Regions from separate parts of the Dermacoccus sp. PE3 genome, predicted to be linked through region 4. Evidence: riboswitches for the same ligand, from Rfam matches in the RefSeq annotation. Region 4 holds a riboswitch; each other region holds the start of a gene.
What was found. Region 4 has a riboswitch for S-adenosylmethionine ahead of AA983_RS15985 (flavin reductase family protein). Riboswitches for the same ligand answer to the same signal wherever they lie in the genome.

Region 1 (7,687 bases), on a different contig from region 4:
TCTCGTTGACGCGCGACGTGGCGACGCCCTCCTTGAGCAGCGGGAAGCCGAGCTCCTCGCGGCGTTCGGTCCACAGAGCACCGGCCTCGCGGGCGAGGCGGCGCATGAGCGAGAACGAGCGAGCGCGCTCGGTGGTCGACACGGCGCCACGCGAGTCGAGGATGTTGAACGCGTGCGAGCTCTTGAGCACGTACGTCCACGCCGGCACGGGCAGGCGGGCGTCGATCATGCGCTGCGCTTCGTCCGTGTAGTTCTTGAAGAAGGTGTGCGCAGTCTCGACGTCGGCGTCGTCGAGGTAGTAGCGCGACATCTCGTACTCGTTCTGCGCGAAGACCTCGCCGTAGGAGATGCCCTCGGCGTACGCCATGTCCTTGAAGTGCGTGACGCCCTGGAGCGCCATGAGGATGCGCTCCATGCCGTAGGTGAGTTCGACGGAGATCGGCTCGAGGTTCTGGCCCACGACCTGCTGGAAGTAGGTGAACTGCGTGACCTCCATGCCGTCGAGCCAGACCTCCCACCCGAGGCCCCACGCGCCGATGGCGGGCTGCTGCCAGTTGTCCTCGACGAAGCGCACGTCGTGCGCGTCGAGGTCGATGCCAAGCGCCTGCAGGGAGCCGAGGTAGAGCTCCTGCGGGTTGCCCGGGTCGGGCTTGAGGATGACCTGGAACTGCGTGTGCGTCTGCAGACGGTTGGGGTTCTCGCCGTAGCGGCTGTCGTCGGGGCGCACGGAGGGTTCGACGTACGCGACGTGCCACGGCTCGGGCCCGAGGACGCGCATGACCGTGGCGGGGTTCATCGTTCCCGCCCCGACCTCGGTGTTGTAGGGCTGGACCACCATGCAACCGCGGTCGGTCCAGTACTTCTGCAACGTCAACAGGGCATCTTGCATCGTCAGTACATCGGTCACACGCCCAAGGTTACCGAGTGCCGCGTGTCACCCGCGCCACCGTTCGTCCACGGGAGCCGGTGCCTTGTCGCTCAGGCGTCGTGTGCAGCGTCACCCGGAGCCGAATCGAGCACCTTCTGCCACTCGACCAACGTCCCCTCTCGCTCGTAGCCGAGTTCACGGTTGATGCGCAGCATGTGCTCGTTGGTCTCGTCGTTCCAGGTGCGTTGCACGGTGACGCCGGGCGCGGCCTGGGGCAGAGCCAAGGACACGGCAGCCTTCACGCGGTAGCCGAGCCGATGGCCCCGGTGGGCTTTCGCGACGAGGGTGTCGTCCTGGTAGGCGATCCACGGTGTTTCCGCGGGCACCGAAACGTGCGTGAACGCGGCTATCTCACCGGTTTCCTCGTGCCAGGCCACGGCCTCGACGACGACGCGCCCGCGACGTTCGTCCTCGTCGAACATCGCGGTGACGCGCTCGGGGGTCCAGTTCTCCGGCTCGATGGCGAGGTCGCCGAGAGGTGTGTCGGTCGACATCATTCCGGCGAGGCGCGCCCGTTCCGGCAGCCAGTCTTCGGGAAGCCGACCGACGACGGTCTCGATGCGGTAGCCGTCGTTCATCTCGATGACGCGGCGCATCTCGGCCCCGATGTCGGCGCTCACGGGGAGCCGCTGCCCGTTACGCACGCACGTCTGCGCTTCCGCATAGCCCGCTGCTTCGAAGAAGGCGGCCTCGTCGTTGGCGGCACCGACCGGCGTCTGCGTTTCGATCATGAGCGTGGTGCGCCCGGCCTCTCGGCAGACACGTTCGACCTCGTCGACGAGACGGTGCTTGAGCGCCTTAGCCCGCTCGTCGAGGCAGGCGACGTCGAACCCGGCGAGATGTGGGTTGTCCTGCGTCGGCATCCCGATGGCTGCGGACCCGACGACGTCGCCGTCGTCGTCGATCGCGGCGAGCCAGACCTTCGCGTGGGCCAGGGACTCCCACATCTGTGCGAGTTCGTTCGGCGGGTAGGCAGTCGTGTCGCGCCCCCACTGGCGGCGCCCGGCCGTGACGAAGACGGTCGCCCACTCCTCGAACTGCGGGTGTTCAGGGGTGATCCGTTCGATGCGCACCGTGTTCATGCCAGTCATGGAACGCCAGCAACCGCGCGCCCGACAAGTGAATTTCCGGCGGTACCGGCCCTACGATCGACGGCATGCCCGGAACCGACGCCACATCACCCTGCGTTTCATGGCCGCACCGATGGATGCCGACGTGCGCGGGCGCGTCGGTGCCGGCCGGATGCTCGAGTGGATCGACAAGTCCGCGTACGCCTGTGCCGCGGCGTGGAGCGGGCACTACTGCGTGACGGCCTACGTCGGCAATGTGCGCTTCACCCGCCCCGTCGAGGTGGGCCACATCGTCGAGGTGCAGTCGCGTGTCGTCCACACCGGACGCACGTCGATGCACATCGTCGCGACCGTTTCGTCCGGCGACCCGCGTCAGGGCGAGCTGCGCGTCAACACACAGTGCCTGCTCATCTTCGTCGCGGTCGACGACGACCGGAAGCCCACACCTGTCCCGACGTTCACGCCGCAGGACGAGTGGGAACGCGACCAGCAGGAGCGCGCCGTCACCCTCACCGACGTGCGCACCCGCATCGAAGCCGACATGGTGAAGCAGAGTTACACGGGACGCGACGGAGTCGTGTCGCGAGACGCTGCGCTTCCTCGCGGCACCGACCACCGTCAACTGGGGCGGCAACGTGCACGGCGGCGTCGTCATGGAGTGGATCGACGAGGCGGCAACCCTCGTCGCGGAGCGCTGGAACCAGGGTTCGGCGGTGGCCGTGTACGCGGGCGGTGTGCGCTTCCACCAGCCGTTGCACGTCCGCGACCTCGTCGAGGTGCAGGCGTGGCTCATCCACACCGGCGCGAGTGCGCTCGGGCAACCCGCCCACGGGCGAACTGAACCTCACAACCGAGTGCACGATGGTGCTTGTCGGCCTTGATAACAACGGCCACAAGCGGGCCGTGCCGCCTTGGGTGCCAACGCTTTCCGAGGACGTCGCGCTCGACACGCACGCGCAGACGATGGTCGAGATCCGCGCGAGGCTGCTGCGCCCCATCCCACTCGAAGTGCCGCCGCTCGTCGACTGACGCGCGCCGTTCACGCGGTTGCTCCGCGAGTTCGGAATCCTCTCGGACACGCCTGCGTTGAACACAGCGACCCCAGTGAAAGGAACGCCCCATGTGGTTCACCCGTCAGGATTCCGCCCCGGTCGACGTCGCTGCCGTGCACGACGTTCTTGGCACGCCACTGCTCGGCGGGTGGCCGGACAAGACCGAGACGCTGTACGTCGCGATGGGATGTTTCTGGGGTGCGGAGCGCATCTTCTGGCAGATCCCGGGGGTCGTCTCGACGGCCGTCGGCTACATGGGTGGCGACCGTGAGAACCCCTCGTACGAGGACGTCTGCACGGGCACGACGGGCCACACCGAGGCCGTCCAGATCGCGTACGACCCGGAGAAGGTCTCCCCGGCCCAGCTGCTCAAGGCGTTCTGGGAGAACCATGACCCGACGACGGCCAACCGTCAGGGCAATGACATCGGCACGCAGTACCGCTCTGCGGTTTACTGGACGACGCCCGAGCAGGAGACCGCTACGCGTCGCACCGCAGAAGCGTTCCAGGGTGCGCTGACCGACGCGGGCCGCGGCGCCATCACGACGGAGATGAAGCCCGCCGACGAAGCCGGAAAGTTCTGGCCGGCCGAGGGCTACCACCAGCAGTACCTCGCGAAAAATCCAGGCGGGTACTGCAATCACGGCTACAAGGGCGTGACGTGCCCGGTCGGCGTGGCCGACCTCCCCGCGCAGACCGACGTGCTTCCGCCGAGCAAATAAGCGCGAGCTCGGGGGGTACCTCGACCCCGTGGAGTCCACGCTCCGCCCCTAGTGACTCCAGCCCACGGGGAGAGCACGGCATCAGCGCATCTCTCCACTGGGCAGACTTTCCTGCCGTTGGGTCGAGGCGGCGACTACCCAACCGCAGGAAACTCGGCCCAGCGGTGACGCAGAGTGGCCCAGATCACTTGATTTGACGGGCTTCTCGCGGCGCCTCTAATGTAATGCCGGTCAAGAGATCCGATGCAAAGCCCTGGCTGGTCGGACGGCAACCCTCACGAACGTGGCGGGGTGCTCCAGGTGATGACACGGCCGCGTCAACCGCGCGGCAAGCACGTTCCGCACCCGGAACACATCCCTTTCGAGGGCTTCGTACCGGTGCGCCCGATCCCGGGAGATCACATGCAGCACACGCATCGCCCCACCCAGGCCCCCACCGCGCGACCGCACACGCACGACGCCGCGTTCGCGCGCCCCAAGCACTGACCGCACCCATCGTCGGGCGGTCGTCGCCGCCCACCCCACCGGCGCCTCGCACGCCCCTTCGAGGAAGGCATCACCATGTCCGAGAACACCAACTCCACCACCCCCGGAGCCAGCCCCGCCGTCCAGGCCCTGCCCGAGAAGCCGAAGAGCAACGGCCCCAAGTACGCGGCCATCGGCGCAGGCGTCCTCGTCGTCGCGCTCGCCGCAGGCTTCGGCATCAAGGCCTTCACGGGTAGCGACGACGAGAAGCTGACGAAGATCACCGTCGGTACCACCGAAGCGTCCGACCCGTACTGGACCGAACTGGTCAAGGTCGGCAAGGAGAAGTACGGCCTCGACATCCAGCCGGTCAACTTCACCGACTACACGCAGGCCAACCCGGCGCTCTCCCAGGGCCAGGTCGACGTCAACCAGTTCCAGCACCTGCAGTTCCTCGCCGACTACAACGCCGCGAAGAACGACACCCTGACGCCGGTCGGCTCCACCTACATCGTGCCGCTGTCGCTGTACTCGAAGAAGCACACCACGGTGAACGAGTTCGCCGACGGCGGCAAGGTCGCCATCCCGAACGACGCGACGAACCAGGCACGCGCCCTCCTGCTCCTGCAGAGCGCCGGTCTGCTCACGCTCAAGGGCGGGGGCAACTCCCTGTCGACGCCCGCCGAGATCGACGCCGCGAAGTCGAAGGTCGGCGTCACGCCCGTCGACGCTGCCCAGACCGCAGCCGCCCTGCCCTCCGTCGAGGGCGCCGTGGTCAACAACAACTTCGCCGCCGACGCGAACCTCGACCCGAGCAAGGCGCTGTTCAAGGACGACCCCAAGGCGAAGTCCTCGGAGCCGTACATCAACGTCATCGTGGCCCGCAAGAAGGACGCCGACAACCCGACGTACGCGAAGTTCGTCCAGGCGTACCACGAGAAGTCGGTGCAGGACCTCATCTCCAAGCGCACCAAGGGAACCCAGTACGAGGTGAAGCGTTCCGTCGCGGACGTGCGCGGCATCCTCACCCGCATCGAGTCGCAGATCAAGGCCAAGAAGTGACCCCCACTCCCCCGGCCCGACCCGAGAACGCGCCGGCGGTCCGGCTGCGCGGCGTGAGCAAGACCTTCGTGCGCGGCAAGAAGAACGTCACCGCGCTGCAGGAGATCGACCTCGACGTCGCTACCGGCCGCGTCCTCGCCGTCATCGGGTTCTCCGGTGCAGGCAAGAGCACCCTCGTGCGGCTCATCAACGCGCTCGAGACCCCGACGACCGGCTCCGTCGAGGTCGACGGCGTCGATCTGGCGGGTCTGGGAGCAAAGCAGATCCGAGCTCTGCGGGCCCGCATCGGCATGGTGTTCCAGCAGTTCAATCTCATCCGCTCGCGCACGGTGTACGCCAACGTCGCCTATCCGCTTGAGGTCGCCGGTTGGGACAAGGACAAGCAGGAGGCGCGAGTCACCGAACTGCTCCACTTCGTCGGTCTGACGGAGAAGGCCTGGGCCTATCCTGACGAGCTGTCCGGCGGCCAGAAGCAGCGCGTCGGCATCGCCCGCGCCCTGGCCACGAACCCGGAGATCCTGCTCGCCGACGAGTCGACCTCCGCCCTCGACCCCGACACGACGAAGGACGTCCTGGCCCTCCTGCGCCGCGTCAACGATGAGCTCGGCGTGACGATCGTCGTCATCACGCACGAGATGGACGTCGTGCGTGAACTGGCCGACGACGTCGTGGTCCTCGAACACGGCCGCCTCGTCGAGTCCGGGCCGACCGAGCAGGTGCTCGGCGCACCGACATCGTCAGCCACGCGGCGGCTCGTCGACGCGACGCTGCGCAACGTGCCCGACGCCCGCGAGATCGCGCGGCTGCGCGAGAGGGTGAGCGGACGCCTCGTCACGGCAACCGTCCACGACTCCGCTGGATTCGGAAGGGTTCTCGCCTCCACCGGCGCCCGCGGTGTCGAACCGGAGATCGTCCACGGTGGCCTCACGCCCCTCAAGGAAGCGAACCTCACGACGTTGACCCTGGCCCTGCGCGGTGACGACGTCACCGTCACGCAGGTGCTGACCGACCTCGCCCAGGTCGCCACCGTCCACGAACTCGAGGAGGCCACGGCATGAAGGTCATCACTGCGGACACGGACTGGAGCGCACTGCGCCCCGTGCTGTGGGAGTCGGTCGGGCAGACCCTCCTCATGGTCAGCGCCACCATCGTCCTCGGCGGTCTGTTCGGGCTCGTGCTCGGCGTGCTGCTCAACACGACGCGCCGCGGCGGCATCATGGCCAACCCGACGGTTCACACGATCCTCAACGTGCTCGTCAATATCATCCGCCCGATCCCGTTCATCATCTTCGCGGCCGCGCTCGGTCCGCTGACGCTGAAGGTCACCGGCTCGACGATCGGTACCGCGTCGATGATCTTCCCGCTGACGCTCGCCGCAACGTTCGGCATCAGTCGCATCGTCGAACAGAACCTCGTGAGTGTCGACCCGGGCGTCATCGAGGCGGCTCAGGCGATGGGCGCGAGCCCGTGGCGGATCATCCGCACCGTTCTCATCCCCGAGGCGCTCGCGCCGCTCATCCTCGGGTACACCTTCGCGCTCGTCGCCGTCATCGACATGACCGCGGTCGTCGGCGCGATGGGCGGCGGCGGTCTCGGCAACTTCGCGCTGGCGTACGGCTACCAGCGCTACCAGTGGGCCGTGACGTGGGCAGCCGTCGTCATCATCATCGTGTTCGTGCAGATCGCGCAGTTCATCGGTAACGCACTGGCCCGCAAGGCTCTGCGTCACTGATCGACGCGCACGGCGAAACGCCCGAGCGGCCGGCAACCTTGGGGGTGCCGGCCGCTCGGGCGTTCAAGGGTCAGTCCGTCAGCGGGTCGACGAAGCGGCCTGCTGCAACTGGGCGCGCAGATCCTGCGGCATGCCGTGACGCTTCTTGCCGTGGCCCTTGCCGTGACCGTGGCGGCGCCCCGAGTCGGACGCCGACTCCGTCAGCGCGTTCGCCGGGCCCGGCGCCGGCTGCGGCACCGGCTCGCACTTCACGTCCGAGTGCCCCTGCCCGCGAGTGCGCTGCGGCGTCTTGCCGGACAGCAGGTAGGTGGCAATCTTGTCGTCCGTGCACGCGATACCGCTCAGCGAACCCGAGTGCGTCGTGCCGCCGACGCCCTCGATGAGCGAGCTCTTCGGGAAGCGCTTACGCACCTCGAGCGCACCGCCGTACGGCGTCGCGCCGTCCTTCGTCTCCGAGATGAGCAGGATGGGCCCGACCTTCGAGCCGTCGACGCGGGGCGCCTGGCGGTTGCTCGCCTTCACCGGCCAGCTCGTGCACGGAAGGTTGAACATCGCATTGGCCCACGTCTCGAACGGCGCCTTCTTGGCGACGCGCGTGTTGTCGGCCTTCCACTTGTTCCACGACGTGGGCCAGGCAACATCCGAGCACTGCGTGC
Region 2 (7,687 bases), on a different contig from region 4:
TCTCCTGCTCGCGTCGATCGGACAGATCGCCAGAGGCCTGTCGTTCGGAGAGTACCTGCGAGGATGAGCCCATGTCTGTCACGGTGCATGAGGTTCTCGACGATCTGCGCGAGAAAGCGACGTCTGAGCGCGACAAGGGCTCGCGGTTCGAGCAGCTCATGGCGGCGTACTTGCAGACGGATCCGTTGTTCGCCGATCAGTTCTCTGACGTGTGGTTGTGGCAGGACTGGCCGGGTCGTGACGGCAAGAGCGACACCGGGATTGATCTCGTCGCCGTTGACCGGGTGACGGGCGAGAACGTCGCGATCCAGTGCAAGTTCTACGCCGACAACCACACGGTGTCGAAGGGCGATATCGACTCTTTCCTGTCGGCGTCGGGCACGTCGAAGTTCGGGCAGCGCATCATTGTCGATACGGGCGCACCGTGGGGGAGGAACGCTGAGGACACCATCCGCGATCAGGCCGTTGCGGTGCGCCGCATCAGCCTCGCGGACCTGCAGGAGTCGAACGTCGACTGGTCGAAGTTCTCCTGGTCGGCTCCCGGCACCCTCCCCACGGTGGGCAAGAAGAACCCCCGCCCGCATCAGCGCACCGCGATCGACAAGGTGATCGACGGGTTGAAGACGCATGATCGCGGCAAGCTGGTCATGGCGTGCGGTACGGGTAAGACGTTCACGTCGTTGCGCCTGGCTGAGCAGCAGGTCGGCGCGGGCGGCAGTGTGCTGTTCCTCGTGCCGTCGATCTCCTTGCTGAGTCAGACGGTGCGTGAGTGGGCGGCGAATGCCGAGGTGCCGCTCGACATGATCGCGATCTGCTCGGATCCAAAGTCGACGAGCCGTTCCAACGCGGTCGAAGACATCTCTGCGGTGGACGTCGCGTTGCCGGCGTCGACGAACAACGCGGTCGTGCAGGAGCGTTGGGCGCGCGCAACCGAGCGTTCCGAATCGATGACGGTGGTGTTCTCGACGTATCAGTCGATCGACGTCGTCGCTGCCGCGCAGAAGCATGGCGGCTTCGAAGCGTTCGATCTCATCGTTTGCGACGAGGCGCACCGCACGACGGGTGTGAGCGTCGCGGGGCAGGACGAGTCCGCGTTCGTGCGCGTGCACAACGACGACGTCATCAAGGGCGTCAAGCGTCTCTACATGACGGCGACGCCTCGTATCTTCGGGGAGGACTCGAAGAAGAAGGCACTCGATGGTGCCGCGGAGCTCGCGTCGATGGACGACGAGGCGAAGTTCGGCCCGGAGCTGCACCGCCTCGGGTTCGGGGAAGCGGTCGAGAAGAACCTGCTCACCGATTACCGCGTCCTCATCCTCGCTGTCGACGAGGAGTACGTGAGCAAGAACTTCCAGTCCGAACTTGCGCAGGACGGCGAGATTCAGCTCGGCGATGCCGCGCGCATGGTCGGCTGTTGGCAGGGGCTTGCGAAGCACTTCGACACGGTTGAAGGGGAGAGCCTCGCGCCGATGAAGCGCGCGGTCGCGTTCGCGAAGGACATCAAGACGTCCAAGGCGATCGCTCAGGCCTTCCCGGATGTGGTGAACAAGCACGTCGCTGCCGTCGATCTGCCCGACGACGCCGCCGATGCGCAGTCGAACGACCTGCTGATCGAGATCAAGCACGTCGACGGCTCGTTCAACGCGCTGGCCCGGAACGAGCGTCTCGACTGGCTCAAGGCCGAGCCGGCTGACAACACGTGTCGCATCCTGACGAACGCGCGCTGCCTGAGTGAGGGCGTGGACGTGCCGAATCTCGACGCGGTGCTCTTCCTCACCCCGCGCTCGTCCGAGGTGGACGTCGTGCAGTCCGTCGGGCGCGTCATGCGCAAGGCGCCTGGCAAGGAGTACGGGTACATCATTCTGCCCGTCGCTGTTCCCGCGGGCACGCCGCCTGAGCAGGCGCTGAACGACAACAAGAAGTATGCGACGGTCTGGCAGGTGCTGCGCGCGCTGCGCGCCCACGACGACCGATTCACCTCGACGGTCAACCAGATCGAGCTGAACAAGAAGAAGCCGACGAAGAAGATCGGTATCGCGGGCATCGACGCCGACGGCACCGTCCACACGCCCGATGAGGAAACCACTCAGGGCGAGCTCGACCTCATCTGGGGTGAGTGGTCGGATGCGATCTACGCGAAGATCGTGCAGAAGGTCGGCGAACGCCGCTACTGGGAATCGTGGGCGGCCGATGTCGCGAAGATCGCCGAACAGCACATCGCCCGCATCAACGGCATCCTCACAGGCCCCGACTCTGCCGTGACGGCGGAGTTCGAGCGGTTCCTCGACGGGTTGCGCGGCAACCTCAACGAGGGCATCACGCGTGAGGACGCGGTGGAGATGCTTGCCCAGCACCTCATCACCCGTCCCGTGTTCGAGGCGTTGTTCGGTGGGTACGACTTCGCCGAGCACAACCCCGTTGCGCAGGCGATGGAGAAGATGCTCGCCCTGCTCGACGAGCACTCGCTGGATACCGAGAACTCATCGCTCGAGGGGTTCTATGCGTCGGTGCGTTCGCGCGTGGAGGGCATCGACAACGCCGAGGGGCGCCAGCGGATCATCGTCGAGTTGTATGACAAGTTCTTCTCGACGGCGTTCAAGCGCACCGTCGACAAGCTTGGCATCGTCTACACGCCCGTCGAGGTCGTCGACTTCATCCTGCGCTCTGCGGACGCTGTGCTGCGCGAGCACTTCGGGCAGACGCTCTCGGATGAGGGAGTGCACATCCTCGACGGGTTCGTCGGCACGGGCACGTTCATCGTGCGCCTGCTGCAGCTCGGGCTCATCGAACCGCACGACCTGGCGCGCAAGTACGCCAGCGAGTTGCACGCCAACGAGATCCTGCTGCTCGCGTACTACATCGCCGCCGTCAACATCGAGACGACGTATCAGGACTTGCGCGGGTCGCTGGAGCAGCCGACGGACTACGAGCCGTTCGAGGGGCTGATCCTTACCGACACGTTCCAGTCGTGGGAGAACGACGACCGTCTCGACACCGAAGTGTTCGTGCAGAACAACGAGCGCCTGGAGAAGCTCAAGAAGCTCGATATCCAGGTGATTGTGGGCAACCCGCCGTACTCGTCGGGGCAGGACTCGGCGAACGACAACAACGCGAACGAGAAGTACCCCGACCTCGACGCCGCGATCCGTGATACCTACGCCGCAAAGTCGAGTGCGACGAACAAGAACTCGCTGTACGACTCCTACATCCGCGCCATCAAGTGGGCGAGCCTGCGGATCAAGGACCGCGGCGTCATCGCGTACGTGACGAATGGTGGCTGGCTGGATTCGAACACCGCCGACGGGATGCGCAAGAGCCTCGCCGAGGAGTTCAGCGACATCTACGTCTACAACCTGCGCGGCAACGCACGCACTGCAGGCGAACAGCGCAAGAAGGAGGCAGGCAACGTATTTGCCGCCGGTGGTAGAACGACTGCGGCCGTACTGGTGGTGGTAAAGGACCCTGCCAAGTCGGGCTCCGCGACGATCCACTACACCGACATCGGCGACTACCTCACCCGCGAGCAGAAGCTTGCCAGAGTCGCCAAAGCAGTCGATGTCAAGGGACTCGGAGCCGTGACCATCGCCCCGAACGCGCATGGCGACTGGCTCAACCAGCGCCGCGACGACTTTGAGGCGTTCCTGCCCCTTGCGGCGGACCAGGGTCCGCGAGGAATCTTTCAGGTCGGAAGGCCAGGTGTTCAGAGCAACCGGGACGCTTGGGTCTATAACGCGGGCAGAAAGCGCATTGCGCTTGCCATGCGCCGTGCCGTCCAGACGTATGAAGAAGCCCTCGCTGGCGAGCGGTCCTACGACCCGGCCAGAATCAAGTGGTCCTCTTCTCTTGAATCGCGTTTGGCCCGCGGACAACGCATCGGATTCGACCCCGGCCGCCTAGGGCACGCGATGTACCGCCCCTTCGAAAAGGCCAATCTGGTGATCGACCCCGACTGGTTACACCGTCCAGGAATCCTCCCAGTTTCCTTCCCAGTTCCCAATGTTGACAATTTGGGAATCGTGACGATGGGCCCGCGGGACGTTGCTCTTCCCGCAGTCCAGATGCTCGATTGCGTCCCCGACACAGCGTTGTTCGGTTATGCGACCCAGTTCGTGCCCCGGTACCGCTACGAGAAGGTCGATGCTGACGAAGGCATGCTGTCGCTCGGCACCTCAGCCGCACACGACGTCGTCGACGGATACCGCCGCATCGACAACATCACCGATGAGGCGCTGACGAGGTTCCAGGCGGCGTACGGAACCTCGATCACGAAGGACGACATCTTCTTCTACGTCTACGGGCTACTGCACTCGCCCGACTACCGCGAGACGTACGCGGCGGACTTGAAGAAGATGCTGCCGCGCATCCCGCTCGTCGAAGACGCACAGCCGTTCATCGACGCAGGGCGCAAGCTTTCCGAGTTGCACCTTGGGTACGAGACCGTCGAGCCGTACCCGCTCGAGGGGCTTGATGCGCAGCCAGTCGATGGTCAGGATCCGTATGCGTTCTACGCGGTGGGCGACAAGAAGATGCGCTTTGGCAAGCCGTCGGTCGAGCAGAAGGCCGCGGGTGAGCGTCACGATCGCTCGACGATCCACTACAACGGCCATATCACCCTCTCGGGGATCCCGCAGGAGGCGTACCGCTACATCCTGGGCTCGCGCTCGGCGATCGAGTGGATCATCGACCGCTACTACGTCAAGACGGACAAGGCCTCGGGCATCGTCAACGACCCGAACGACTGGTCGAAGGAGGTCGGCGACCCGCGGTACATCATCGACCTCCTAGCCCGCATCGTCACAGTGAGCCTCGGAACGATGAAAATTGTCGACTCCCTCCCTTTCTTGAAGGCTAAGTCGCAGCCATGAAAGTGACCGGCAAGATCCAGGATGAGAGTGTCAGTTGCGCTCTGGCAGGTGAAAAGTTTGACGGGCACTCCTGCACTCGAACAGCTTGGGGCTTTAGGGGTGTCATTGCGGATGGAACCGTGTGATGGGCCAGGCCTGGAAGGTCTCCGGCCCTCGCCTTTGGCTAGAGATGCCGGGCGAGAAGGAGGCACACCTCGCGGATAGGGGCTGTGAGCCAGGCAAGGTTCGTTGCGGTGTGGCCATTGTGAGCGCGGTTGCCGCGCTTTCACGGATGTCGCGGTGCAGGGAGTGCTTGCGCTTGGCTGGCCATGGAAGGCCATCGAAAGCGAAGCGAGCGGTTCTGCCCGGCCGCGGGTACGGAGTGCCAAAGGCGGCCGTTCGGATCGTTGGCGGGGGTGCGCCAGGATCGAAGCGTTGAAGTGGGAGTCGTCGCCGGTAGGGGCCCCTCGTCGGAGCTCCCTAGTGAGCGACGATCGGAAGGCGATCGACTGCGGGTGTCCAGGTTGCCCGCGACAACAGCACGACCTTCCGTTAGATCCCGCGATGCGGACACTCACCAACCAATAACTGTTCGTTCTGCGAAACCTGCGCTTACGTTATGAGTGGGTCACGAGTTCCGGCGACAAGTCTCGGCTGGCCGGACGGCAACCCTCCGCTGCGGTGGGGTGCCCCGAGTAACGACCTGGCGCGTCGCCGCCCGGCGTCTGCGCAAGCGCAACGAACGAAGAGGTTGTCATGACACTTCTCGCCACCCACGCTCCCGCCACGACGCCCGGCCTGCGCATCGAGCGCCTCGGCCCGGCCCTGGGCGCCGTCATCCACGGCATCGACTTGGCGTCCATCGACGAGGTCGCGGCCTTCGACATCCGCCGCGCCCTGCTCGCCCACAAGGTGCTCTTCTTCCGCGACCAGCACGCCTTCGACGACGATGCCCAGGTGCGCCTCGGCAACCTGCTCGGCGAGCTGACGCCCGGCCACCCTGTCGCTGGCAATCACGAGCGCAGCGAGATCTACAACATCGACTCGAGCGACCCCGAGTTCTCCTTCTCCGACGTCTGGCACACCGACGTCACGTTCATGAAGCGGCCGCCGGCCATCAGCATCCTCCGCGCCGTGACGCTCCCGCCCTACGGCGGCGACACGTCCTGGGCCGACAGCCAGGCCGCCTACGACTCCCTCTCCGCACCCTTCAAGGCGCTCGCCGACCAGCTGCTCGCCGTCCACGACGGCAACCGCGAGTGGGGCGCCTTCCTCAAGAAGAACGGCGGCCACGAGTGGGAGGGCGAGATCGTCACCGAACTGCCCGCCGTCGAACACCCCGTCGTCCGCGTCCACCCCGAGACCGGCCGCCGCGGCCTCTTCGTCAACCCCGGCTTCACGTCCCACGTCAGCGACGTCTCCGAAGCCGAATCGCGTGCCATCCTCGACGCCCTCTACGCCCACCTCACGCAGCCCGAGCACACGATCCGTCACCGCTGGGCGCCCGGCGACGTCGGCATCTGGGACAACCGCGCCACCTCCCACTACGCCAACCGCGACTACACGAACACCCGCGTCATGCACCGCGTCACCGTGCGCGGCGACGAGCCCCGCGGCGTCGACGGCCTGCGCGCTCAGTAAGCGCACCGAAAACTGATCGACGCTCCACCGTCGGGGGTGATGAGATGACCGACATGATCGAACTCATCGCCCCCGACGCCGCGCGCTACGACGACTGGTCGGCCATGCTGCGCGAGTTCCGCGACGCCACCACCGACTCGCGCGACGACCGCTGGGTGTGCGCGGGCGGCATGGACGGATCGGGCTTCTTCGCGGGCACCGACGTCGACATCACCCCCGACGGCTTCGCCGCCTACGTCGAAGACTGCGCCCGCCAGGGCAACACGATGTGGCCGCCGCACACCGGCCTCGTCCACTGCTCCTACTTCTGGATCGTCGACGACGGCGCCCTCGTCGGTCACCTCGCCCTGCGTCACGCGCTCAACGAGTTCCTCTACGAACTCGGCGGCCACATCGGCTACTCCGTGCGGCCGGCCGCTCGCGGACGCGGCATCGCCAAGGAGGCTCTGAAGCTCGGGCTCGCCGAAGCCGCCGCGCTCGACATCGCCCCCGTGCTCGTCTGCTGCGCGCAGACGAACGGCGCCTCGCGCGCCGTCATCGAGGCCTGCGGCGGGCAGCTCGAGGACGTTCGTGAAGACAGCCGCCGCTACTGGTTCGGCGACGGGCCGCGCCCCACCGGCCCCACTGCGTGACGTTCGCCCAAATTCGTGATGCAGGTGTGACCTGCGCGCGCGGTGTCAAAGCCCTGTGACCTACCCGACACCGCATAACGTGGCCCTGCTCACACTCACACGAAAAGGGAGGTCTCCGTGCCCGCGTCGAGCACCAAAACCCCCGAGCGCGACGGGAACACGCCCCCGGTCGCGGTCGACCTACCCCGGCAGATCACGGGACGTCAGAAGATCGTCATCGCCGTCGCGGCCGTCATCGCCGCCATCGGCTGGACGATGGTCGCGTTCGTCCGCGGCGAGCACGTCAACTCGATCTGGTTCGTCATGGCTGCCGTCGGCAGCTACGTCATCGGCTACATGCTGTACAGCCGCCTCATCCAGTACAAGGTCATCCGCCCGCGCGACGACCTCGCCACCCCGGCCGAGCAGTTCGAGAACGGCCAGGACTTCATGCCGACCGACCGGCGCGTGCTGTTCGGTCACCACTTCGCCGCCATCGCCGGCGCCGGCCCGCTCGTCGGCCCCGTGCTCGCCGCGCAGATGGGTTACCTGCCGGGCACGCTGTGGATCATCTTCGGCGTCATCTTCGCG
Region 3 (7,687 bases), 270 kb from region 4:
GCGCAGACCGACCTCGTCGGCCAACTCGAGCCGGGCGGCGCGAAGCAGATCGCGTCCAACCCCAACGCGGACGCCGAGGCGATCGCCCTCGACGAAGCGGCGATGGAGTTCGGAACCGACTGACCCGCGAACGAGTCGAAGCGAACGCCGGGTCACCCGCAAGTAGGGGGTGACCCGGCGTTCGGCGCGTACACGCGAGGCGAAGCAGGACGAGACCGTAAGGTTGGCCTCGCCGCGAGAAAGGGGAGGTGTCCGCGTGCAACACCTAGGACCGTACGAACTGCTCGACGTCATCGGGCAGGGCGGCATGGGGCGTGTCTGGCGGGCCCGCGACACGCGCTACGACCGTGTCGTCGCGCTCAAGGTGATTGCCGACCAGGAGGCCGACGAGGCCGACTACCTCAAGCTCTTCCGCCGCGAGGCCGACCTCGTGGGGCGTATGAACTCGCCGCACATCGTGCCGATCCACAACTACGGCGAGATCGACGACCAGGCCTACCTCGACATGCGTTACGTCGACGGGCACTCCCTCTCGGGCGTCGTGCGGCAGTTCGGGCCGGCATCGCTCGGTACGGCCATCGAGATCGTCGAGCAGGCTGCCTCGGCCCTCGACGACGCGCACGCCGCGGGCGTCGTCCACCGCGACGTGAAGCCCGCCAACCTCCTCGTCGACCGCAAGGGATTCGTCTACCTCGCCGACTTCGGCATCGCCGTCGTCGACCGGCACAAGGTAGCCGCCGGTTCCCAAATTCTCGGGTCGTGGGCCTACATGGCGCCCGAGCGCTTCACCGCATCATCCGAGGACGGGCCCGCGGTGGACGTCTACGCCCTCGGCTGCGTCCTCTACTACGCGCTCACGGGTGAACCGCCCTTCGCGGGGCGGGAACTGGAGGAGCTGCGCCAGGCCCACCGCCACGCGAAGGCCCCGTCGCTCGTCGGACGCGTCGACGGGGTGACGCCGCGCGTGGACGCCGCTATTCGGTGGGCGCTGCGCAAGGACCCTGCCGAGCGTCCGCCGTCGGCGGGCGAATGGATCGCCGCTATCAAGAAGGAACGCCGTCGTGCTGCGGCCGGCGGCTCCGGACGCCCCGCACCGGCGCCGTCGCGACCCAGTGCCCCGCCGCGCGCGCATCAGGCGTCCCCTGCACGTGTCGCCAGCGCCAGACCGGCGCCGCGTCCCGCGCCGAGCGGCGGTGGCATGTCGACGTTCCTCGTCGCGGTCCTCGTCGTCCTGGTCCTCGTGGCGAGCGGCCTCGCCGCCGTCATCGTCAACAGCCTCTGATCGCGCGGCAAACCGGCTCGCCCGGCACTTCGGGGAGCCGGTAACCTTGCATCGGGTCGGCGCAGGTGCGCCACCATCCCGACTTCCAAGGAGACCTCCCGTGTCCGAACAGATCACCCTGACCGTCGCCGGTGCCCAGCGCGAGGTGGAGGCCGGGACGACGGGCACGGACCTGTTCGGCGACGACAAGGCCGTCCTCGTCATGCGGGTCGACGGCGACCTGTGGGATCTGCACCGCGAGGTGCCGGCCAGCGCCGTCGTCGAGCCCGTCACGGCACAGGAGCCCGAGGGCCTCGCCGTGCTGCGTCACTCTGCCGCACACGTGCTCGCCCAGGCCGTGCAGCAGGCCAACCCCGACGCCAAGCTCGGCATCGGTCCGCCCATCACCGACGGGTTCTACTACGACTTCGACGTCGCCGAGGCGTTCACCCCCGACGACCTCAAGAAGCTCGAGAAGGCGATGCTCAAGATCGTCAACGAGGGCCAGACCTTCCGTCGTCGCGTCATCACCGACGCCGAGGGCCTCGAGGAGCTCAAGGACGAGCCGTACAAGTGCGAGCTCATCGGTCTCAAGGGCAACGCGGCCGATGCTGCCGAGGGCGCCGAGGCCGAGGTCGGCGGCGGCGAACTGACGATCTACGACAACGTGCGTCGTGACGGCAGCGTCGCCTGGGGCGATCTGTGCCGCGGCCCGCACGTGCCGTCGACGAAGGTGCTCGGCAACGCGTTCAAGCTGATGCGTTCAGCTGCGGCCTACTGGCGCGGCAGCGAGAAGAACCCGCAGCTGCAGCGCGTCTACGGCACCGCGTGGCCCACGAAGGACGAGCTCAAGGCCTACCTCGAGCGCCTCGCCGAGGCCGAGAAGCGCGACCACCGCAAGCTCGGCGCGGAGATGGATCTGTTCAGCTTCCCCGAGAACATCGGCCCCGGCCTGCCCGTGTTCCACCCCAAGGGCGGCATCATCAAGCGCGAGATGGAGGACTACGTCCGCCGTCGCCACATCGAAGAGGGCTTCAGCTACGTCGGCACGCCGCACGTGTCGAAGGAAGACCTCTTCTACACCTCGGGTCACCTGCCCTACTACGCCGACGGCATGTTCCCGCCGCTGGACCTCGACGGGCAGAAGTACCGCCTCAAGGCGATGAACTGCCCGATGCACAACGAGATCTTCCGTTCGCGCGGACGCTCCTACCGCGAGCTGCCGCTGCGCTTCTTCGAGTTCGGCACGGTCTACCGCGACGAGAAGTCCGGCGTTCTCTCGGGCCTCACGCGCGTGCGCATGATCACCCAGGACGACTCCCACTCCTACGTGACGCCGGAGCAGGCGCCGGGCGAGATCAAGCACCTGCTCGACTTCATCCTCGGGCTGCTGCGTGACTTCGGGCTGAACGACTTCTACCTCGAGCTGTCGACGCGTGACGAGGCCGGCGACAAGAAGGACAAGTTCATCGGCACCGACGAGCAGTGGGAGGTCGCGACGCAGGTGCTCGCCGACGTCGCGAACGCCTCGGGCCTCGAGCTCGTGCCCGACCCGGGCGGCGCAGCCTTCTACGGCCCGAAGATCTCCGTGCAGGCACGTGACGCCATCGGCCGTACGTGGCAGATGTCGACGATCCAGTACGACTTCAACATGCCCGAGCGCTTCGGCCTCGAGTTCCAGGCTCAGGACGGCACGCGTCAGCAGCCGGTCATGATCCACTCGGCGAAGTTCGGTTCGATCGAGCGCTTCCTTGGTGTGCTCCTCGAGCACTACGCGGGGCAGTTCCCGGCGTGGCTCGCACCGGTTCAGGTGCTCGGGGTTCCGGTCGCGGAGGAGTACTACGACTACCTCGGCGAGGTGGGTGAGAAGCTGCGTCGGGCCGGCGTACGCGTCGAGATCGACACGAGCGACGACCGCTTCCCGAAGAAGATCCGCAACGCCTCGAAGTCGAAAGCGCCGTTCATCCTCATCGCCGGCGAGGAGGACCGCGACAACGGAGCCGTGAGCTTCCGTTACCGCGACGGCTCGCAGAAGAACGGCGTGCCGGTCGACGAGGCCGTGGCCGAGATCGCCGCGTACATCGCCTCGCGCAACAACACGTCGCCCACGGCGGCCGAGGCACCTGCCGAGGCCTGATCCACATACGACGAAGCCGCCGCCCCGATTTGGGGTGGCGGCTTCGTCGTAGTCTCCGCGGTGCGGGCGATCAGGCGGAGGCAGCCTTCGCGGCTGCGAAGCCCTTGTCGAGGTCGGCGATGATGTCGTTCGCGTTCTCGATGCCGACCGACAGGCGCACGAGGCCGGGCGTGACGCCGGCGCCGCGGCGGTCGTCGTCACTGCCCTGGCTGTGCGTCGTCGTCGCCGGGTGGATGGCGAGCGAGCGGACGTCACCGATGTTGGCCACGTGCGAGTGCAGCTCGAGGGCGTCGACGAACGCCTTGCCCGCGTCGATGCCGCCGGCGATCTCGAAGGAGAACACTGCACCGGAACCGGTGGGCAGGTAGCGGTCGGCCAGCTCCTTGTACGGGCTGTCGTCCTTCGAGGCGTAGAAGACCTTTTCGACCTGCGCGTGCTCGCTCAGGTAAGCGACGACCTTCTTAGCGTTCTCCACGTGACGCTCGACGCGCAGCGACAGCGTCTCGAGGCCCTGGGCGATGAGGAAGGCGTTGAACGGCGACACGGCGGAGCCGAGGTCGCGCAGCAGTTCGACGCGCGCCTTGAGAATGAATGCGAGGTTCGCGCCGAGCGCCGAACCGACGCCGAGATCGCGGGCGAAGACGAGGCCGTGGTAGCTCTCGCTCGGCTCGTTGAACTGCGGGAACTTCTCCGGCTCCTTGGCGTAGTCGAACGTTCCGGCGTCCACGAGCACGCCGGCGATCGACGTGCCGTGGCCGCCGAGGTACTTCGTCGCCGAGTGGATGACGACGTCCGCGCCGTGCTCGATCGGGCGCAGCAGGTACGGCGTCGCGACGGTGTTGTCGACGAACAGCGGCAGGCCGGCGTCGTGGGCGACAGCGGCAACACCCGCGACGTCGAGGACCTTCTGGTCGGGGTTGCTCAGCGTCTCACCGAAGAGGAGCTTGGTGTTCGGTCGGATGGCGTTCTTCCACGCGTCGAGGTCACCGATGTCCTCGACGAAGGTGGTCTCCACACCGAGACGCTTGAGCGTGTACTTGAGCAGGTTGTACGTACCGCCGTAGAGAGCGGCCGACGCGACGACGTGGTCGCCTGCCTGCGCGACGTTGAGGATGGCGAACGTCGTCGCGGCCTGGCCGGAGGCCAGCAGCAGGGCGCCGACGCCACCCTCGAGCGCCGCGATGCGCTCCTCGACGGCCTGCGACGTCGGGTTGCCGATGCGGGTGTAGATGGGGCCGAGGTCGGACAGGCCGAAGCGGTTGGCCGCCGTCTCGGCGGAGTCGAAGACGAACGAGGTCGTCTGGTAGATCGGCAGCGCGCGCGATCCGGTGTCCCCGTCCGGCACCTGGCCGGCGTGGATCTGCTTGGTCTCGAAAGCCCAGTCCTGAGCGCTCATGACAACTCCTCGAAAGGTCGCTACCCGTGCGCGAACCTCGCACGCGGGGTGCGCCGGAAGCTCTGCTTCCGCGCTTGCCCGGGCGTATCCGACGCCGGGCCAGGTCGTCACCCGGAGCACCCCGCCGCGGTGGGAGGGTTGCCGGCCAGCAAACCGGGGTTTGACGCTGGCGCTCGTGACCTGGTCCGAGGATATCCCGGGCGGTATCGAGGGGCGGGACTCGTGTCTCACATCGTGGTTTGCCGTGCGGCGCGGGGCGTTTGCCGAAGGGTCAAGCCGTGGTTGACTGGCGCCATGACGATCACCATCGCCCGGGCCAGGCGTGACGACGCCTTCGCCTGTGCAGCGCTTCGGTTGCGCTCGGACCTCGAGGAGGGGCACCCGAATCGGGCCGGTTTCGTGACCGAGTACGCGGACGACTTCCTCTCGGCCTTCGACGAGGTACCCACGTGGATCGCCACCCGTTCCGACGGCACCGTCGTCGGCATCGTGCAGTGCGCCCTCGTCCACCGGATGCCGACGCTCGCGCGCGGCGCCAAGCCGTGGTTGTACGTCGCGTTCGTCTTCGTCGTGCCCGACGAGCGTGGCGCGGGACTCGGCGAACGCATGCTCCGCACCGTCGACGCCTGGGCGGACGCGCGCGGCGTCGAGCGGATGCTGCTCAACACGCGTCCGAAGGCGCGCCCGTTGTACGAGCGTCTCGGATTCGGTGCCCCGGAGGAGCGACACATGCACCGCGACGCACCGTTCGCGGCCACGAAGGAGCAGCGATGAGCGACATCATCTGGGCCCTCGACCAGCGCGAGCGCTGCATCGCCTGCCCGTCGAAGCCGGCGGCGAACGCCGTCGTGCTCTACCTCGGTGAGGACGGCTCGCTGCCGCGCGAGAGCGTCGGATCGCTGGCCGAACGTGGCGTCATGGCCGCGGGCGTCGTGTGGGCGGGTGTGACAGCGGAACTCACCGACGACGACTGGCTCGACCTCGAGGACGCCGCAAGCGGCCTCGGCGGACTCGCGAGCGCCGTCGCCGTCGTGGGTGAAGGCGATGCCGCAGCCGTCGCACAGAAAGTGGCAGAGCGCGTGGGCGGCCTGGCCCACGCGGGCGCTGCGAGCGACGAGCGGCTCGTGGAGAAACTCGCCGAGATCGCTCCGGTCTGACCCGGCGCGCGGGTTTCCCTAGGATGGGGCGCATGGTCACGCAGAACGAGGACTTCACTCCCGAGCACGCCGAGTCCGAGCACGACTTCGCGGGGGAGCCCGACGGGTTCGGCCGACTGTGGACGCCTCACCGCATGGCCTACATCGAGGCCGACCGCCCCTCGAGGGACGCCGGCGACGGCTGTCCGTTCTGCGCGGCGCCGGGCAAGGACGACGCCGAGGGCCTCATCGTGCACCGCGGTGAGCACTGCTTCGTCGTGATGAACCTCTTCCCGTACAACCCGGGCCACCTGCTCGTGTGCCCCTACCGTCACGTGCCGCACTACATCGACCTCACGGACGCGGAGACCGAGGAGTTCACGAAGCTGACGAAGCAGGGCATTCGCGCGCTCAAGGCGGCGTCGAACCCGGCCGGATTCAACCTCGGCATGAACCAGGGCGATGTCGCGGGCGCCGGCGTGGCTGCGCACCTGCATCAGCACATCGTGCCCCGCTGGGGTGGCGACATGAACTTCATGCCGATCGTCGGCCAGACGAAGGCTCTCCCGGTGCTTCTCGAGGACAGCCGTCAGCGCATCGCGGCGTCCTGGCCAACCGACTGACGGCCTCGACCTCGCGGGGCGTGCGGCTCGTGAACGCGGGGTGAGATGTGACTCGTCCGGCGCGGCGCGCACCTCGGCTCGACGTATCGAACCGCTACAGTTGAGTCACCATGCTGAACAAGTACGCGCGCGCCTTCTTCTCCGCGATCTTCCGCCCCCTGGCGCAGCTGCTCCTGCGCCTCGGCATCAGCCCTGACGTCGTCACGATCGTCGGCACGCTCGGTGTCTCGTTCGGCGCGCTGTGGTTCTACCCGCGCGGCGAGTTCCTCGTCGGCACGCTGTTCATCACGGCCTTCGTCTTCTCCGACATGCTCGACGGCAACATGGCCCGCCTGTCGGGTCGCTCGTCGGTGTGGGGCGCCTACCTCGACTCCACGCTCGACCGCGTCGGTGACGCCGCCATCTTCGGTGGCCTCGTGCTCTACTTCGCCGGCCAGGGCGACAACTTCCTCATGGCCTGCCTCGCGCTCGCCTGCCTCGTGCTCGGTTCCGTCGTCTCGTACGCGAAGGCTCGCGCCGAAGGCCTCGGCATGGAGGCGAACGTCGGCATCGCCGAACGCGCGGACCGTCTCGTCGCGGTTCTCGTCACCACCGGCCTCACGGGCCTGTTCGACCTGCCGTACATCGTCCTGACGATCGTCCTCGCCCTGCTCGCAGTCGCCTCCTTCATTACCGTGCTGCAGCGCATGCTCATGGTGCGTGGCCAGGCGCTCGGCAAGGCTCTCGCGAAGTGATGGCTCGGCCCGCTCTCTCCCGTAAGCGAGCGCAGGACGCCGCCACCGTTCTCGCCTTCAAGGCCGGATGGCGTGCCGTGCGCGCCCTGCCCGAGCCGGCTGCGTACGCGCTCTTTGAGAAGATCGCGGACGTCCTTCACCGTCGCGGCGGCAAGGACGTCGAGCGGATGCGCTCGAACTACGCCCGGGTCCGCCCGGAACTCGACGCCGCAGCCCTGGACGACCTCACCCGTGAGGGCCTGCGCTCCTACTTCCGTTACTGGTGCGACGCGTTCCGCCTCCAGTCGCTCTCGCATGACGATCTGCGCTCGCTCGTGCGCACCACCGGTGCCATCGACCAGGTGCGGGCGGACCTTGCGGCGGGGGAGTCGATCGTCCTCTACCTCGGCCACCTCGGTAA
Region 4 (7,687 bases):
TCCGCGCGCCTACGCCCTTCGTTGCGCTCGAGACGGTAGACGGCACGACGATCGCGCTGCGAGACCTGCCGACAGGGCGCCCCGCGGCAGTCTTCGTCGTGTCCCCCAGCTGCGGATCCTGTGTCAGCGTCATTGAAAAGGTCCGCGCCTGGCAGCACACCGTGCCGCACGTGCGCACGGTGATCGTCCTGCCCTCGTTCGCCACGGATACCTACCACGGCCTCATCGACCCGCAGGATTTCGAGGTCTACTTCGACCCACAGGCCACCTTCACGCAGATGGTTCGAGGCGGGACGCCGACGGCCCTCCTCCTCGGCACCGACGACCTGATCGCCGCTGGGCCGGCCATCGGCGGCCCCGCCGTCGCGTCATTCATGGACGACATTGCTGCCCATCAGGAGCCCGCCATGAACAAGGTGGCGACGCCTACCGTCACGACCGGCACGATGGTGACGGAAGACCCCACCTTCGACTACACCAGCACCTCCCTGACGACCACCCCGCTGGCTGAGGTCGCGGACGACGGCATCGAGGACTACGAGCGGCGCCCCACCCCCTTCGCCCTGTTGGCCGACGGCGAGGGCAACCGCGTCTCGATGATCTCCATGGCCGATTCCGGCCCGGTCGTCCTGCTCATGGTCAGCCCTGGTTGCGGCTCCTGCCTGCCCGTCATCGAGCAGGCGCAGGGCTGGGAGGCGCAGCTGCGCGGCATCCCCGTCCGACTTGTCGTCACGCACGAATCCCATCTGCAGCCATTGCAGGAGCAGGGCTACGCGCCCAAGAGCATCCTCATCGACGAGCACAACGCCCTGCTGCAGATGTTCGGATCCGGCACGCCGACCCTGGTCGCGCTCGGGCCGGACCGGTACCTGCTGGCGGGTCCGGTCAGCGGCTCGCAGGCCATCACCGAGGCGATGGAGGAGATCATCGCTGAGGTGGCCGCGGCCCGGCCTGAGGCTGGAGACGGTGATCGGGCCGACGCCCTCACCGACTCGGCGCGCGAATAACGGAGCGTGACAACGGAGTGTAGTGAGCGGTCGACACGCCACCTGACTCCCGCGGTCACGCGATTCGCGCGGTCACGGGAGTCAGGTGGTCGACACGCCTGAGCTCACCGCATCAGACCCGTTTCGACGATGTCGGTGAAATGGACCTTCTTCGGGATGACCTTGTCCTCGAACAACCGATCGGCGAGCGTCTGTTCGAGCCGGATGTCAGCTGCCGTGACCGGACGTTGATCGGTCTTCTTATGCGAGATCGCGGATCGGGTGACGGACAGCGGCAGCCGGGATTCCTGGGACCAGGCCCGGGCGTAGGCGTCGAGGTGTGTTGCTCCCCAGGCATAGGCCTTCTGCAGACGTCGAAGGTAATCGCGCAAGGCGGCCACCCGATCGGCGTCCCCGAGCGTATCGGTCGACGCGAGCGAAAAGTTCAGCCCAGCCTCGTCCGGGGGACCGCCTCCGATGGCCCGCGCCCCGCTGCGGAGCTGTTGGGTGACAAACGGCTCCCAGATGACCCACGCGTCCGCATCTCCGCGGGTGAAAGCGGCCGCACCGTCGGCCGGCGGAAGGTAGACAAAGGTGACCTCGGACGGTTTCACACCACCTCGGTGCAGGAAATTCAGAAGCAACCCGTGAGCCGAGCTGCCCTTGGGCACCGTGATCCGCTTGCCCCGCAGATCGGCGGCGGTGGACAAACCCGAGTGCTTCTTCACGAGGACGGATGAGTCGCGATGGTTCCGCAACGCGGTCGTTGCCACGATGCGGAATCCCGAGCCCGCCGCTGCTCCGAAGATTGGCGGGGTCGACCCGACTCCGCCGACGTCCACCTTGCCAGCCTGGAGAGCTTCGACGATGGCCATCCCGTAGGTGAACTGCGAGAACTCGATCGTGTACGGCGTGTCGTCGAGCTGGCCGGACGCGCGCAGCAGGGATCGTACTCCGTCGGTTTGGACGGCGACTCGGAGCGTGGCGCCACGCGCCGATCCGCCTTGTGCGACACGCACCGTCGCGGTGCGGGAAGCATCCGAGGGGCGGGTGAATCCCACCAGCGCCGACGCTCCCAGAAGACCCCCGGCCAAGACGCCACGCCGTGTCCAACTCGAACGGTCGCCCGCAGCCGAGGAGGAACTCCCCTGCGGCTGGGCCTGCGCGGTCAGAGCTCGAGCCTTGTCGAGATCCGCCGTCAGACCCGCGACGAGGGCGTTGACTTCCGCGTCCTCACGTCGCCTCGGACGGGGCAGGTCCACCGTGCGATCCGCAACCACTGTGCCCTCGTTGAGTACAACGACCCGATCGGCCAAGAGCACCGCTTCACGGACATCGTGCGTAACCATCACGACAGCCGGTCCGTGACGTTGCCAGAGGCGGACGACCAGATCCTGCGCCTCCTGACGCGTGAAGGCGTCCAGGGCACTAAACGGTTCGTCGAGGAGCAGGAGGTCGGGTGCGGTGACGAGTGCCCGCGCAAGAGCGACACGTTGTCGTTGTCCACCCGACAGGGCACGCGGCCAGGCGCGGGCCCTGTCGCCGAGCCCCACCTCTGCGAGCGTCTGCGTGATCCTCGCGTCCAGTTCCGCCCCGTTGACACCCATACTTTGTGCGCCTAGCCGCACGTTCGCAGCGACGTCCTCCCACGGCAACAACCGCGCGTCCTGGAACACGACGGACACACGCTCGCTCGTGCCCACCGCCCCAGAGACCTCGCCGCGATCGAGACCGGCCAGGAGGCGCAGCAGGGTCGACTTGCCCGCGCCCGACCGTCCCAGGACCGCAACGAACTGCCCGGCGGGGATGTCGAGGTCGAGGTCATCAAGGACGACGTTGTCCCCGAATCGCCTCGAGACGGACTCGAGATGGACGGCAAGGCCCTTTCGGCCGTCCAGTCCCGGGGACGTCCACCGATCGGTGGGCCCACCAGGGTGCTTCGACTGGTTGTCGCTCATTGTGACGTTCCTTCCGTTCGCCACCGCAGGGCGCGGCGTTCCGCCACCCGGACGGCGGCGTCCGTGATGAGCCCGAGGGCGGCGTAGGTGAGCAGGCCCACGACGATGGTGTCGGTCTGCATGAAGTCGCGGGCGTTGTTGATCATGAAGCCGAGTCCGGCCGTCGCGCTCATCTGCTCTGCAACGATGAGGGCCAACCAAGCGAAGGCGAGAGCTTGCCGGACGCCCACCAGGGTTCCGGGCAGGGCACCGGGAATAATGACGTGCCTAAAGCGCTGCCACGCCGTGAGGTCCAGCGCGTCGGCGAGCTCGTACAGATCGGAGTCGATGGATCGAAGCGCACCTACCGCGTTGAGGTACAACGGCACGCACACCCCGAGCGCCACCAGGAGGATCTTCGGCGCTTCCCCGATCCCGAACCAGACGATGAACAACGGAACCAGCCCCAGCAGGGGCAGAGTCCTGAGCATCTGCATCGGCGGATCGATAATCGCCTCACCGGTACGCGTCAGGCCCACCGGGAGCGCTGCACCCAAGGCAATGAGCGACCCCAGTGCGAATCCGAACCCGGCACGCTGCACCGAGACGCTGAGGGCAGTTGTGAGCGTGCCGTCGGAGATCAGCGACCCCAGCGTTGAGAGGACCCGGGATGGCGGTGCGAGAACGTCCTGCGGCAACCAACCGATGACACTCACGGATTGCCACACCGCGATGATTGCCAGCGGGCTCAGAGCCCGCACCTCCCAACTCGGCGGCTCGTGATCACTGCGGATGAGATTCCGCCGCCTCCTACGGCGCGCGTTGGAGCCAGCGCTGCCTAAGCGCACTCGGGCAGGCAAGGTGTCGTCGGCCGATCCCGGCGAAGCAACAGCTGCCGCCGTCGACGCCCGAGCTGTGCTGCTCGTCACGTTCATGAGTCACTCCTCATAGGTTTTCATTATGATTTGTCAAACATTTGCTTATGCAATTGCGGAAAGAATGCCGGCCAGGTCAGTGGCCACGACCTGGCCGGTGCAAACCCTCGAATTCGAGAAAGATCCTCAGCTCACGGCTCGGTCGTGCGAATGCTCTTCCGCCGGGACCGCCTCCACCCGTGGGCGCACCCCCTCACCGAACCAGTAGGCCTCCTCCAGGCACGGGTATCCGGACAACACGAAATCGTCAAAGCCGACGTCGCGGTACTGCCGAATCAGGTCTGCGACCTCAGCATGTGAACCGACCAGCGACGTTCCGGCTCCACCGCGCACCAGCCCCACGCCAGCCCAGAGCCCGGGGTAGATCTCCAAATCGGCAGTGGTCCCTCCGTTCAGCGCGAGCATGCGCCGCTGCCCTTCGGATTCCGACCGACGCAGCGCGTCCTGCTGACGTTCGATGAGTTCCGCGGGGATGCGCTTGAGTAGCCCTTCCGCGACCGCCCAGGCCTCGGCGGATGTGTCTCGGGAGATCGTGTGCAACCGAATACCGAATCGCACAGTGCGGCCCTGCCGGGCGGCCAGTTCGCGGACTCGGTCGATCTTCTCCTTGGCCTGTGCCGGCGGCTCCCCCCAGGTGAGGTACACGTCGGCGTGGCGGGCCGCGATCTCGAGTGCGGCTGGCGAAGATCCGCCGAAGAAGACCTCGGGACGCGGGGTCGGCGTCCGCGAGAGTCGCGCTTGTTCCACCACCAGGTGTTCGCCGCGATAGTCGAACGAATCCTCGCAATCCCACAACCGACTCACGACGTCGAGGAACTCTCCGGTCCGCGCATATCGGGCGTCCTTGCCGAGGAAGTCGCCGAACGCCCGCTGCTCGGACGATTCTCCCCCGGTGACGATGTTGACGTGGAGTCGACCGTCAGTGATGGTCTGGAAGGTGGTGGCCATTTGCGCTGCCAGAGTCGGCGAGACGGACCCTGGGCGGAAGGCGACGAGAAACTTCAGCCGCTCAGTGTGCTGGGAAAGCGCAGCGGCCATGAGCCAGGAGTCCTGGCACCACAGACCCGTTGGCGTCAGGACGGATTCGAAACCGTTGGCCTCCGCCGCCTGTGCCACCTGACGCAGGTAGCCCGCGGACGGTTCACGGGTTCGATCAGTGCCCTCGACCGCGGCCCCATGACCTCCAGAGACAATTCCACGCGAGTCGCCGGAGGTCGGTAGGAACCAGTGGAAGGTCGGCTGGTTCGTGGACGTGCTCATCATCGGACTCCGTTCGTCGTTCGTGACACTGAGGGCGAGACGCTGTGATGCGCTCCGTTGTGGTGGGCAAGCGGACCGCGATCTGCGACGTGCTCGGCGCTATCCACCTCGGCGACGATGAGGCAGCTGTCTCCCGCCTCATGGGCATCACGGACCGTGGCTGTCAATCGAGCTGCGACGTCCGTGAGTCGCGGCAGACCGGTCCTGTCCCACGACCAGAGACCGTCGTCCTGAAACCGGGCCTCACGCGGGCCGGCGAATCGGGTCATGAGCTGCCCTTGGTTCTCGTCGAGAAGGTGGAGGGCGACACGTCCGGTTCGCACGATTGAAGCCAGCGAGTGAGACGTGCGACTGATGTTGAAGGACACGAGGGGTGGGTCGACCGAAACCGAGTGGACAGACAAAGCGGTCAAGCCGACCGGCCCTGCCTCCCCGGCAGTCGTGATGACCCAGACGCTCGAGACCGCGCGGCGAAACACGGGACGAAGATCGGGCTTCACCACCGAGACAACGATCTCGGTGTGAGGTGGTGCTGTGGGCAACATGAAACTCATCTCTTGATCAGTGAGCGGGGAAGGGCGTCTAGCGCGCGTACGACGTACCGGGTCACATCGACAATCGGTGATCCGACCGGACGGCATCTCGGGCATGGGCGGGCTACGACCCGAGAGTCGAAAGTCGCGAGGGTCGCGCCCACGGAGGCGTTGAGATCGTCGTGCGTTCTTCAGCGACATGCACTGACGCGACGGCGCATCAAATCAACCGTCCGACGTCGGCAGGCACGAAAAGACGAAACGCGGTGTTCCGACATGAGAATCAACTCCATCGCTTCTGGCGTGAGCACCGTTCCGCGAGGGTCGGTTGCTGCGGCGTCGACGAGCCAGATCTCTCGGCCGCTCTGGATGGGATGAATGCAGTCAACTGGCTGGTCGCGCCACCCACAAGCAGAATCCACATACTGGGACACGACACCTGTATCGCAACTACCACCTCGGACGCCACACGGGACCGTCCGGGACACAAAAGTCCCTGCATCCCGATGATCCGGGATGCAGGGACTCCTCCATCAGGCTGGCGCCGCCGACCTGGCGACCTCAGCGACCGTGCTGCGTCAGCTCCCAGGCGTCCTCACTACCGTCACCGCCGTCGTGCCCGTCGTAGTACTGCTCCCCCTGGGCGGGGATCGCGTCCTGTGACTGGGCCACAAGGTCGACGGGGCCGTCGCCAGCACCGTCCGGCTCCGGCACGTCCTCGCCCTTGAGGAGGGCCAGCGTCGTCGGCAGATCCTCGGGTTTGACGAGGACGTCGCGCGCCTTCGACCCCTCGGACGGGCCGACGATGGCTCGCGATTCGAGCAGATCCATGAGGCGACCGGCCTTGGCGAAGCCGACGCGCAGCTTGCGCTGCAGCATCGAGGTCGAACCGAACTGCGTCGTGATGACGAGCTCGGCCGCCTGCAGCAAGACGTCGAGGTCGTCACCGATGTCCTCGTCGATCTCCTTCTTGGGCGCCGTCTGCTGAACGTCCTCGCGGTAGTTGGGCGCGAGCTGAGCCTTGACGTGCGCGACGACGCCGTGGATCTCCGACTCGTTGACCCACGCGCCCTGCACACGCATCGGCTTGCTCGTGCCCATCGGGAGGAAGAGCGCGTCACCCTGACCGAGGAGCTTCTCGGCGCCGGGCTGGTCGAGCACGACGCGGCTATCGGCGAGCGACGAAGTCGCGAACGCCAGACGCGACGGCACGTTGGCCTTGATGATGCCGGTGACGACATCGACCGACGGGCGCTGCGTCGCGAGGATGAGGTGGATACCGGCGGCACGCGCGAGCTGCGTGATGCGCTGGATCGAGGCCTCGACGTCACGCGGCGCGACGAGCATGAGGTCCGCCAACTCGTCGACGACGACGAGGAGGTACGGGTACGGCGCGAGCTTGCGCTTGCTGTCCGGCGGGAGGGTCACCTTGCCCGCACGCACGGCCTTGTTGAACTCGTCGATGTGCTTGTAGCCGAACGCGGCGAGGTCGTCGTAGCGCGCGTCCATCTCGCGCACGACCCACTCGAGAGCCTCGGCGGCCTTCTTCGGGTTCGTGATGATCGGCGTGATGAGGTGCGGGATGCCCTCGTACGCCGTCAGCTCGACGCGCTTGGGGTCGACGAGCACCATGCGCACCTCTTCGGGCGTGGCCCGCATGAGGAGTGAGGTGATCATCGAGTTGACGAAGCTCGACTTACCGGCACCGGTGGCACCGGCGACGAGCATGTGCGGCATCTTCGCGAGGTTGGCCACGACGTAGCCACCCTCGACGTCCTTACCGACACCCATGACCATCGGGTGGTGATTGTTGCGGGCCGCCTGGCTGCGCAGCACGTCACCGAGGCTGACAAGTTCCTTGTCGGCGTTCGGGATCTCGATACCGATGGCCTTCTTGCCCGGGATGGGCGACAGGATGCGCACGTCGGCGCTGGCCACGGCGTAGGCGATGTTCTTGCTCAGACCCGTGACGCGGTCAACCTTCACGCCGGGGCCGAGCTCGACCTCGTAACGCGTGACCGTCGGGCCGCGGGTGA

Region 1: another riboswitch for S-adenosylmethionine. It lies ahead of AA983_RS07920 (MetQ/NlpA family ABC transporter substrate-binding protein); the one in region 4 lies ahead of AA983_RS15985 (flavin reductase family protein).
Region 2: another riboswitch for S-adenosylmethionine. It lies ahead of AA983_RS03225 (TauD/TfdA family dioxygenase); the one in region 4 lies ahead of AA983_RS15985 (flavin reductase family protein).
Region 3: another riboswitch for S-adenosylmethionine. It lies ahead of AA983_RS07385 (bifunctional o-acetylhomoserine/o-acetylserine sulfhydrylase); the one in region 4 lies ahead of AA983_RS15985 (flavin reductase family protein).

Annotation. Positions count from the first base shown of each region.
Region 1 is NZ_LDCM01000003.1:4,743-12,429, reverse strand. Features, by position in the region: gene AA983_RS07945 (glycine--tRNA ligase) at 1-907, opposite strand, end outside; gene AA983_RS14815 (GNAT family N-acetyltransferase) at 979-2,010, opposite strand; partial or broken gene AA983_RS16005 (acyl-CoA thioesterase) at 1,994-2,398, shown strand; gene AA983_RS16000 (hotdog domain-containing protein) at 2,652-2,879, shown strand; gene AA983_RS15995 (hypothetical protein) at 2,860-3,027, shown strand; gene msrA (peptide-methionine (S)-S-oxide reductase MsrA) at 3,119-3,772, shown strand; SAM riboswitch class IV at 4,002-4,113, shown strand; gene AA983_RS07920 (MetQ/NlpA family ABC transporter substrate-binding protein) at 4,334-5,299, shown strand; gene AA983_RS07915 (methionine ABC transporter ATP-binding protein) at 5,344-6,357, shown strand; gene AA983_RS07910 (methionine ABC transporter permease) at 6,354-7,031, shown strand; gene AA983_RS07905 (alpha/beta fold hydrolase) at 7,110-7,687, opposite strand, start outside.
Region 2 is NZ_LDCM01000001.1:683,344-691,030, reverse strand. Features, by position in the region: gene AA983_RS03235 (HTH domain-containing protein) at 1-73, opposite strand, end outside; gene AA983_RS03230 (type ISP restriction/modification enzyme) at 72-4,865, shown strand; SAM riboswitch class IV at 5,471-5,586, shown strand; gene AA983_RS03225 (TauD/TfdA family dioxygenase) at 5,601-6,485, shown strand; gene AA983_RS03220 (GNAT family N-acetyltransferase) at 6,530-7,117, shown strand; gene AA983_RS03215 (carbon starvation CstA family protein) at 7,235-7,687, shown strand, end outside.
Region 3 is NZ_LDCM01000002.1:420,216-427,902, forward strand. Features, by position in the region: gene argG (argininosuccinate synthase) at 1-123, shown strand, start outside; gene AA983_RS07375 (serine/threonine-protein kinase) at 257-1,282, shown strand; gene thrS (threonine--tRNA ligase) at 1,383-3,398, shown strand; gene AA983_RS07385 (bifunctional o-acetylhomoserine/o-acetylserine sulfhydrylase) at 3,469-4,794, opposite strand; SAM riboswitch class IV at 4,860-4,975, opposite strand; gene AA983_RS07390 (GNAT family N-acetyltransferase) at 5,089-5,568, shown strand; gene AA983_RS07395 (hypothetical protein) at 5,565-5,951, shown strand; gene AA983_RS07400 (HIT domain-containing protein) at 5,984-6,553, shown strand; gene pgsA (phosphatidylinositol phosphate synthase) at 6,664-7,287, shown strand; gene AA983_RS07410 (phosphatidylinositol mannoside acyltransferase) at 7,287-7,687, shown strand, end outside.
Region 4 is NZ_LDCM01000002.1:145,636-153,322, reverse strand. Features, by position in the region: gene AA983_RS06215 (MauE/DoxX family redox-associated membrane protein) at 1-1,007, shown strand, start outside; gene AA983_RS15160 (ATP-binding cassette domain-containing protein) at 1,112-2,944, opposite strand; gene AA983_RS06205 (ABC transporter permease) at 2,941-3,858, opposite strand; gene AA983_RS06200 (LLM class flavin-dependent oxidoreductase) at 3,985-5,118, opposite strand; gene AA983_RS15985 (flavin reductase family protein) at 5,118-5,663, opposite strand; SAM riboswitch class I at 5,938-6,027, opposite strand; gene AA983_RS06185 (DNA translocase FtsK) at 6,213-7,687, opposite strand, start outside.